One region of the Streptomyces sp. NBC_01717 genome, then DNA from elsewhere that is predicted to be linked to it. Evidence: riboswitches for the same ligand, from Rfam matches in the RefSeq annotation. Region 1 holds a riboswitch; each other region holds the start of a gene.
What was found. A riboswitch is a leader RNA that binds a small molecule or an ion and turns the genes downstream of it on or off. The one in region 1 is predicted to bind cyclic di-AMP.

Region 1 (3,268 bases):
CGACTATCTGGTCGAGGAGGCGTCCGCGTACGGCGAGATTGGCGTACCGGAAGTTCCCGTGAGCCGAACCGGCGGAACCATCGCTGTTCGTCGCTGCGTCGGGGTCGGGGAGCTGGTCCGCGAGGAGTACGGCGAATCGGTCCGCCCAGCCGACGAAGGTTCCGTCCGGGCCGGGGTCTCCGACCCCCTCGGTGAAGCTGTCGCCAATCGCTGCGTACGACCCGATGGCGCCATGCCGGTTGTTGACGCCACGTTGATTTTTTCTCGAATCGTCTGCCACAAGGGCACATCCTGCACTGCTGAATGTGACCTACGCGACCGTAATAAGGGGTTGACGGGAGGTGAGATAGACCACCCGGTCAGGTTTTGGTAAAGAGGGAATAAGTGATGGGGCGGTGCGCCGCCGCGCACCGCCCCATCAACAAGCCGTTCGGATCAGGCCTGATCGGATCCGATCAGACGGAGATTCCGTGCGAAGCCAGGAAGGCGACCGGGTCGATGTCCGAGCCGTACGCGGGGCCGGTGCGGACCTCGAAGTGGAGGTGCGGGCCGGTGACGTTGCCGGTGGCACCGGAGAGGCCGATCTGCTGGCCGGTCGAGAGGGTCTGACCCACCGAGACGGAGAGCGCGGACAGGTGGCCGTACTGCGAGTAGTGGCCGTCGGCGTGCTTGACGACGACCTCGTTTCCGTACGCGCCACCCCAGCCGGCGGTGACGACGGTGCCGGAGGTGATCGCCTTCACGCTGGTGCCGGTGGCGACCGGGAAGTCGATGCCGGTGTGGCTGCCACTGGACCAGTTGGCACCGGAGGCACGGTAGTTGGTGGTGTGCTTGCCCGGGACCGGGGCGACGTAGCCGGAGCTGCTGCTCTGGGCGGGCGCGGGCTTGGTGGCCACCGGAGCCTTCGACGGGGCCGGGGCGGCCTGCGTGGTGCCGGTGGCCGCGGCGGAGCCGCCGAGGGTCAGCTTCATGCCCGGGTGGATCAGGCTCGGGTTGCCGCCGATGACCTCACGGTTGTCCTGGTACAGCTTCTCCCAGCCACCCTCGACCTTGTTGTCGGAGGCGATCTTCGCCAGGTAGTCGCCGGCGACGACGGAGTACGTCCGGGTCTCGGCCTGCTTGTTCGCGACCGGGGCGGCCGACGCGGCGTGCGTGGCGGCGGCGGAGTGCGCGACGGGGGCGGCCTGCTCCGCGGCGTGGGCACCGGTGGCACCGAGCAGCGGGAGGGCGATGACGGCCCCGCCGGCGCCGGCGGCGGCAACGCCACGAGCGATGGTGCTGGACTTCGGACGACGATGCTTACCCGATATGGGCATGAAGAATTTCCTCTCCGGCGCCTACGAGGTGAGCTGTCGGGTTCGGGCTGGAGATGCCCGGTCGCAGGAAGTGCGACTTCACCCCGAGCCGGCCGGATTTCTCCGGTCGGCGGCTTACCTGGTTCCCCCGCTCCTGCCACACGATGAGTGGGTGTGAATTCCGGTCGGCGGCAGGATTAGGCGGTCCGTCCGGATTGACGGTGACCGTAAACGAGTGAGGACGAGCAGAACAAGCCATCGGTTGCGTGCCGGAATCCGCGCCGGGAATTCGACGCGGAATTCCGGTCACACTCCGTGGATTAAGGATCTTGGCTTTCCGCGCGGTGTACGGATTACCCGGCCGCCGCGCCACCACACACCGTCACGGATATGATCCCGCTCACGAGAGACCCCTCATCTCCCGCATAATCAGGGCATGTTCTACTAAATGCCTCAATACGGACATGTCATGAACATCATCCGCGTCGGAGCCTCAGCACCTTCGCGTCCAGGTCCCCCCGCAGGCCGCTGTGCAGTCCCTGATGCAGCAGCACGGAACCGTGGTGGGCGACCCCGGTGTCCAAGCAGGTGTAGGTCGCCGTGGGGTCGAGCCCCCGCAGCCGCAGGACCGGCGGCAGCTCCCCGTACCTCTGTGCCTCCAACCACATGAGCACCACGGTCTCGTCACCGTGCGTGTACTGCACGGCGCTGAGCCCGCCGCGCGGCGCACGCAGCCGGTACAGCGCACCGTGCTGCACCACCGGACGGATCTCCTTGTACAGGTCCACCCAGCCGCGGGCCTCGGCCAGCTCCTCGTCGCTCCACTCGGTGAGGTCTCCGCCGACCCCGAGCACCCCGGCCATCGCGCTCACGAAGCGGAAGCGCAGCGAGCTCACCCTGCTGTTGAGCTGGGCATTCGGGCTGTCGGTGACCCAGGCGGCCATCACTCGAGCCGGATGGATCTGCCCGAAGCCCTCCTGGATGGCGAGCCGGTCCAGCGGGTCGGTGTTGTCGGAGGTCCACACCTGGTCGGTACGGGCGAGGATGCCCAGATCGATCCTGCCGCCGCCGCCCGAGCAGGATTCGAAGGCGACACCGGGGTGCGCCGCCCGCAGCCGGTCGATCAGCGCGTACAGCGCATCCACATGCTCGATCCAGAGCTTCTGCGGATACTCCTCGCCCGGCCAGCCCGCATCGGTGAAGCAGCGGTTGAAGTCCCATTTCACATAGTCGATCGGGGCGCCGGAGAGCAGTGAGTCGAGCTGTTCCCACAGATAGTTCTGTACATCGGTCCGGGCCAGATTCAGCACCAGCTGATTTCGGAACTCCGTGCGGGTCCGCCCGGGAAAGTGCTGCACCCAGTCAGGGTGCGCGCGGTACAGGTCGCTGTCGGCGTTCACCATCTCCGGTTCGACCCAGATACCGAACTGCATACCGAGCGCGTGCACTTCGTCGGCGAGCGGCTTCAGCCCGCCGGGGAAGCGCTCGGGGTTCGGGGTCCAGTCGCCGAGTCCCGCCCGGTCGCTGGTGCGCTGCCCGAACCACGCGTCGTCCACCACGAACAGTTCGACACCCATCGCTGCGGCGCGCACGGCCAGGGCGCGCTGCTGGTCCTCCGCGATGTCGAAGCCGGTGGCCTCCCAGGAGTTGTAGAGCACCGGCCGCAGGCTTTCGGCGTCCGGAACGACGTGGGCCAGCTGCCAGGCGTGCCAGGCCCTGCTCGCCCCGCCGAACCCTTCGGCGCTCCAGAGTCCCGCGAACACCGGTGTGGTGTACGTCTCCCCCGGTGCGAGCCGCAGCAGCCCCGAGTCGTCGTAGCCGGCCCCGCCGGTGATCTGTACGAGCCCGTCGGGAAGCTGCTGCACGGCGATCCGCCACGAGCCGGACCAGGCGAGCGCGCAGCCGTACACCTCGCCGTCCACCTCGGTGGCCGCTCCGTCCGCGTCGAGCGCGACCCAGGGCAGGAACTGGTG
Region 2 (3,268 bases), 3.4 Mb from region 1:
CCAGGACAGGGCGACGGTCGCGACCTCGGCGCCGCGCTCCTTGGCGACCTTGTCGAGTGCGGCCAGGACCTTCTGACCGCGCTCCGACGCCAGGTACTGGCCGGCCTTCTCGGCCCGCGCGCTCTCCACCGACGCACCCGGACGGTACTTGCCGGTGAGGAAGCCCGAGGCCAGGGCGAAGTACGGGACGGCGGCGAGCCCGGCGCGGGCGGCCGTCTCCTGGAGCTCGCCCTCGTACGTGTCGCGGGAGACGAGGTTGTAGTGCGGCTGCAGGGCGACGTAACGTGCGAGCCCCTCGCGCTCGGAGAAGTCCAGAGACGCCTGGAGCCGCTCCGGGCTGATGTTGGAGGCGGCGATCTCGCGCACCTTGCCGTCCTTCACCAGCTGGTCGAGGGCGGTGATGATCTCCTCGACCGGGACGGTCTCGTCGTCGAAGTGCGTGTAGTAGAGGTCGATGTGGTCGGTGCCCAGCCGGCGCAGCGACTCCTCGGCCGCGGCCTTGATGGTGGCGGCGGAGAGCCCCTTGTACGCGGGGTGGGCGCCGACCTTGGTGGCGACGACGATGTCGGAGCGGTTGGAGCGTGCGGCGAGCCACTTGCCGATGACCGTCTCCGACTCGCCGCCCTCGTTGCCGGGGATCCACGCGGAGTACGCGTCGGCGGTGTCCAGGAAGTTGCCACCCGCCGCGACGTACGCGTCGAGTACGGCGAACGACTGCGCCTCGTCGGCGGTCCAGCCGAAGACGTTGCCACCGAGCGCGAGCGGGAAGACCTGGAGGTCGGAAGAGCCGAGCTTACGAAGAGAAGTCATGAATGGATCAACGGACTCCGCCGCGGCCGCTATTCCGTACCGGGGGATGAAAGGGGATCCGCACGGGCATCCGCACGGGCGTCGGCACCGGCGTCGCAAGGACCGGGGACAGCAGACCGGCAGCCCTGACGTCGGGGGGGAGCGTCAGGACTGCCGGGTTCGCGGGGCCGGAGAACCGGCGCGGGCTCAGACGGTGAGGCCCTTGTCGCGCAGCCAGGTCATCGGGTCGATGCCGGTGCCGTCCGGGGTGTGGACCTCCAGGTGGAGGTGGGGTCCGGTCACGTTGCCGGTGGCTCCGACACGGCCGATGGTGTCACCCGTGGTGACCTTCTGGCCGACGCTGACGTCGATCGACGACTGGTGGCAGAACCACAGCTCCGTACCGTCCTCGAGCTCCAGGACCGTGCGGTAGCCGTACGAACCGGACCAGCCCGCCGACTTGACGGTGGCGCTGTGGACGGCCTTGATCGGGGTGCCGGTCGGCGCCGCGAAGTCGAGGCCGGTGTGGTAACCGGAGGACCACATCGAACCGGCTTCACCGAAGGTCGAGGTGATCGTGTACGAGGAGGTGGGGATGGCGTAGGAGGCGGCGAGCTTGGCAAGCCGTGCGGCCTCGGCCTTCGCCTTCGCCGCTTCCTCCGCCTTCTTCTTCTCGGCGGCGGCCTTGGCCTCTGCGACGTCCTGCTTCGCCTTGGCCTCGGCGGCGGCCTTCTCCGCGGCGGCCTTCTCCTCGGCGGCCTTGATCTCCGCTTCGGCGGCGTTCTGCTGCTGCTCGGCCTGCTGGAGGATGCGGGCTCGCAGCGCCTCACCGGCGTCGGTGGTGCCCTGCTCGGCCTCGGCGGTGGTGATGCCGGCACTGGTGAGCGGGGCGGTGGCAGCCGCGGACTTCGCCTGGTCGGTGGCGGACTCGTCGGAGAACAGGGCGCCCACGCCGGGAAGGGACTTGGCGTCGGGGAGGTTGTCCGCGAGAGAGTCGGGAAGGGAGATGGAGACCGGCGGCTTGCTCTGCGCGGTGGCCATGCCACCCGCGCCCACGGCCGCGATGACGCCGACTCCGAGCACCGTGGAGCTGCGGGCGAGCCCGTTGCGCTGCTTGACGACGCGGTGCCTGCCGCGCACGGGGCGGACGGACTCCTCGGTGGGGTTCCATTCCTCCCACGCCCGGTCGGTCTCACCGAAACCGTCGGTCGCGAATTCAGTGGTGAACTCGGCGCCGAAATCGGTTCTCTGCTCGGTTCCGTACTCGGTCGTGAAGTCGGAGCCGAACCGGGAGGGGGCTTCGGGGGCAGGCTTGTTGGACGCCACGGGGGCGCACTCCTTTCCTTCCTTCTCGCCTACCGGGTTAGCTGACGGGTTCGGAGCAGGAAGGTCTCCTACGGATCCCTCTGCCTCTCACGAGACACAGGTGTCCGATTCACCCCATGTAGGTGGTTCCCCGGTTCCCTTACGGAATTCGGCGCTCGCGCACGGTGCCGCCACTGACGACGGCTGGGACAACCGCGCTGCGTTATCGAACGTTAATAGACGGACGGGTCCGATTCCAAGCCGTTCCCACTGATCGTTAACGCCCTTGGCCTGGACTTTACGGGACACAATCGGGCGGAAACGGGCGAGTTGATCGCCACTCAGCCACTACCCGGTTTCTGACGTTGCGTCAAATGTTATGCGGAGCGAGGCCTTTCGATTACGCACGGTGGCATCGCCCTGCGAAGCCCCTTCACCGACTCAGCCCTTCCTCACTCGCATCCCGGCCCACGATCTTCACAGTTCTGCGCCGCTTCGGCTGCCCCTGCGCGGGACGTGCGACCGCGAGCAGCGCCATGTCGTCGGTGGATCTGCCGCCGGTGTGCAGCCGTACGTCGTCGGCCAGCGCGGACAGCAGCTCCTCGGGCCCGGGAAAGATCCGCCCGCGCAGCCGGGCCGCCGGATCGTAGAAGACCCCTTGGGCGTCGCGCGCCTCGGAGAGTCCGTCCGTGTACGCGAGCAGCGTCATCCCGGTGGCCAGCTCCCATACGTCGGCCCGGTCCGTCCACACCCCCAGGTCCATGCCGAGCGGCAGCGCGGGCACCGTCGGGAACAACACCTCCAGCGAACCGTCGGGGTGGAGCAGCAGCGGCTCGGGGTGGCCGCGGTTGACGATCCGCACCTCGGCCGCACCAGGCGGAATCTCGGCGAGCACGGCGGTGACGAACCCCTCGACCGGATCGATCCCGCCCTGCCTCGCCCCCTCCCGCGCCAGCGCCCGCTCCAGCCTCCGCGCCACGCCCTCCAGCGAATCCTCCTGCTCGGCGGCCTCCCGGAACGCGCCGATGACCACCGCCACCGTCCCGACCGCTTCGAGCCCCTTGCCCCGCACGTCCCCGACCACGAGCCGTACTCCGTACGAGCTCTCCGCCACGGCGAACAGGTCACCACCGACGAATTCGTCCGCCTGGGCAGCCTCGTACCGCGCGGCGAC
Region 3 (3,268 bases), 4.0 Mb from region 1:
CATCGACTTGTGACAAGCGTTCGACTGCCGCTACGTTCACCGTTCGACTCACCAGTCACTTGTCAGTCACACGGAAGGCAACCCCATGGGCTCCGCGAACGGCAGACACCGTCGCCCTCGTCAGGCACCCGCCATCGTCGTCGCCGCAGGCGTCACCGGCTCGGCCATCGCCATCCCGCTGCTCGGCGCGGCCGGTGCGCACGCGGCCGACGCCACGACCTGGGACCGGGTCGCCGAGTGCGAGAGCGGCGGCATGTGGAGTGCCGATCTCGGCAACGGCTTCTACGGCGGTCTCCAGTTCTCGCAGGACACCTGGAAGTCGTACGGCGGCGAGGCGTACGCCTCGCGTGCCGACCTCGCCAGCCGCTCGCAGCAGATAGCGGTCGCCGAGAAGGTCCTCGACGACCAGGGGCCACGGGCGTGGCCCAGCTGCGCGGTGATCTCCGGGCTCACGGTGGACGGGACGCTGCCGGGTGTCGATCCGGGAAGCCTGCTGTCGCCCGACCCGACGGAGAGCGCGGACCCGTCCGACGAGGCCTCGGACGAGGCGAGCGCAGAGGGCGGATCGAAGTCGTCGTCCGCCAAGTCGTCGGAGAAGTCGTCCGGCAAGACGTCGGGCAAGGCGTCCGGTCAGGCATCGAGCGAGCCGTCAGCCGATGTGTCGGATACATCCGGTTCGGCCGACTCGTCCCGCTCCTCCGGTTCTTCCGGCAGCGAGGCGGGCGGTAAGCACCGCGGCGCGCCGGCCCCCGAGGCGGGCCAGGGCATGGGAACGGGCGGTGACCGCGACTCGGGCCGCCATGCTTCCCGCGGTAACGGTGACGGACGCGACACGCGCGACTCGGCCGCGGACGGCACATACACCGTTCGGCCGGGCGACAACCTCTGGGCGATTGCTGATGCACAGAAGGTTCATGGCGGATGGCCGGCGCTCTATGAGGCCAACAAGACTGCTGTCGGCGACGACCCGGATCTCATTCTTCCTGGCCAGAGCCTCGATCTCGGTGTGAAGGCGGAGTGAGACCGGTCTGATCAACAGCTTAAATCACCCCAAAAATAGGGGTAGTTCAGAGGCCTATGTCCACTTATGTGTAAGTGAGACATGGGTCTCTTTGCGTTAATCGGCGTGTCTCGTCTGTCAGGCCTGTCCGCATCGCCCCCCACCTGCGAAAACGATGACCGGCCGGACGTGAGTAGGGGATGATTGTCAGTTATGTCCGTCTTTGAATGTGGGGGTTGCGTGCGTTTACGGTCGGAACCGCTCGCACCGCGGGCCCCATCGACCGTCACGCCGAATCCTGCCGTCGGTCGAAGGGAACAGACGCGTAAAGCGCCGTAGGCAGGAGCGGGGGACCCAGGTAAGCGCCGGGCCCGATGGTCGAAAGACCGTCAGGACCGGCTTGGGGTGAAGTCGCGTGCTAGGACATGCGACCGGGCAACTCACTTGGCCCGAACCCGACAGCTCACCTCGTAGGCGTCGGTGAGGAGAATTTGCATGCTGCTGAACAGCAAGGGCAAGCACCGTCGCCCGTCCAAGGCCGTCCGTGTGGCCACGCTCGCCGGTGTCGCCGGTGCCGCCATCGCCGTTCCCCTGATGGGTGCCACGGGTGCCTCCGCGGCCTCCGTCGCCACGTGGGACGCCGTCGCCCAGTGCGAGTCCGGTGGCAACTGGTCCATCAACACCGGCAACGGCTACTACGGCGGCCTGCAGTTCTCGCAGTCCAGCTGGGCCGCCGCCGGTGGCACGCAGTACGCCCCGCGGGCCGACCTGGCCACCAAGGCCCAGCAGATCGCCACCGCCGAGAAGCTCCTCGACATGCAGGGTCCGGGTGCCTGGGGCTGCGCCGGCGCCGGCAACCTGACCAACGACGGTGTCGACCCGGGTGTCGACACCGGCTCCGCCGCCGCGAAGCCGGCCGCGCCGAAGCCGGCCGAGCACACCGAGGCCCCCACCGCCTCCCGCTCGGACCGCGGCACCGCCCCCGAGGCCGCGAAGACCGTCACCACGCCGACCGGCCAGAAGGTCGCGAAGGGCGACGGCGAGTACAAGGTGAAGGCCGGTGACTCGCTCAGCAAGATCGCCGAGGCGCACAAGGTGAAGGGCGGCTGGCACCAGCTGTTCAAGCTGAACAAGAACATCGTCAAGGACGCCGACCTGATCTTCCCGGGTCAGCAGCTCCACCTGACGAAGTAGTACGAGCCTCAGCAGAAAAGCGCTCTCTCTCCTCCCTGAGCACCCCGACCCGGCGCGGATTCCCCCGTACGCGCCGGGTCGGGGTTTCTGCGCTCACCGTTCAACCGTTGTGGTTACTGCTCAGTAGATTTCTGAACGTTTGCCCGTCTACGGGTGCCCTTGGGTCCTTTTTCGTCCCAGGAGGCGGGCGGTCGCCGAACGCAGTGCGCCAGGGCGGTTAGGCTCTTGGCGCAAGGCCAAAGCGACCCTGCACAACCAGCGTCATATCCCAGAAGGAGATGCCTCGTGCCGTCCATCGACGTCGTCGTAGCCCGGGAAATCCTCGACTCCCGCGGAAACCCCACGGTCGAGGTCGAGGTTGGCCTCGACGACGGCAGCACCGGCCGTGCTGCTGTTCCGTCCGGCGCCTCCACCGGTGCGTTCGAGGCCATTGAGCTTCGCGACGGTGACCCCAACCGCTACCAGGGCAAGGGCGTCGAGAAGGCTGTCCTCGCCGTGATCGAGCAGATCGGCCCGGAGCTCGTCGGCTACGACGCGACCGAGCAGCGGCTGATCGACCAGGCGATGTTCGACCTGGACGCCACCGAGAACAAGGGCTCGCTCGGCGCCAACGCCATCCTCGGCGTCTCGCTGGCCGTCGCCCACGCCGCCTCCGAGGCCTCGGACCTGCCGCTGTTCCGCTACCTCGGTGGCCCGAACGCGCACCTGCTGCCCGTCCCGATGATGAACATCCTCAACGGTGGGTCGCACGCCGACTCCAACGTGGACATCCAGGAGTTCATGATCGCCCCGATCGGCGCGGAGTCCTTCTCCGAGGCCCTGCGCTGGGGCGCCGAGGTCTACCACACGCTGAAGAAGGTCCTGAAGACGAAGGGCCTGTCGACCGGTCTCGGCGACGAGGGCGGCTTCGCGCCGAACCTGGAGTCGAACCGCGCCGCCCTGGACCTCATCCTCGAGGCCATCAAGGAGGCCGGCTACGCCCCGGGCAAGGACATCGCGCTGGCGCTCGACGTCGCCGCCTCGGAGTTCTACAAGGACGGCAAGTACGAGTTCGAGGGCAAGTCCCGCTCGGCC

Region 2: another riboswitch for cyclic di-AMP. It lies ahead of OHB49_RS22720 (M23 family metallopeptidase); the one in region 1 lies ahead of OHB49_RS07400 (M23 family metallopeptidase).
Region 3: another riboswitch for cyclic di-AMP. It lies ahead of OHB49_RS25415 (LysM peptidoglycan-binding domain-containing protein); the one in region 1 lies ahead of OHB49_RS07400 (M23 family metallopeptidase).

The regions. Positions count from the first base shown of each region.
Region 1 covers NZ_CP109178.1:1,595,735-1,599,002, forward strand. The annotation lists gene OHB49_RS07395 (SGNH/GDSL hydrolase family protein) at 1-280, opposite strand, end outside; gene OHB49_RS07400 (M23 family metallopeptidase) at 456-1,316, opposite strand; cyclic di-AMP (ydaO/yuaA leader) riboswitch at 1,320-1,480, opposite strand; gene OHB49_RS07405 (alpha-galactosidase) at 1,772-3,268, opposite strand, start outside.
Region 2 covers NZ_CP109178.1:5,012,526-5,015,793, reverse strand. The annotation lists gene OHB49_RS22725 (aldo/keto reductase) at 1-810, opposite strand, end outside; gene OHB49_RS22720 (M23 family metallopeptidase) at 997-2,115, opposite strand; cyclic di-AMP (ydaO/yuaA leader) riboswitch at 2,127-2,279, opposite strand; gene OHB49_RS22715 (PP2C family protein-serine/threonine phosphatase) at 2,528-3,268, opposite strand, start outside.
Region 3 covers NZ_CP109178.1:5,597,831-5,601,098, forward strand. The annotation lists gene OHB49_RS25410 (transglycosylase family protein) at 86-1,021, shown strand; cyclic di-AMP (ydaO/yuaA leader) riboswitch at 1,322-1,492, shown strand; gene OHB49_RS25415 (LysM peptidoglycan-binding domain-containing protein) at 1,496-2,194, shown strand; gene eno (phosphopyruvate hydratase) at 2,480-3,268, shown strand, end outside.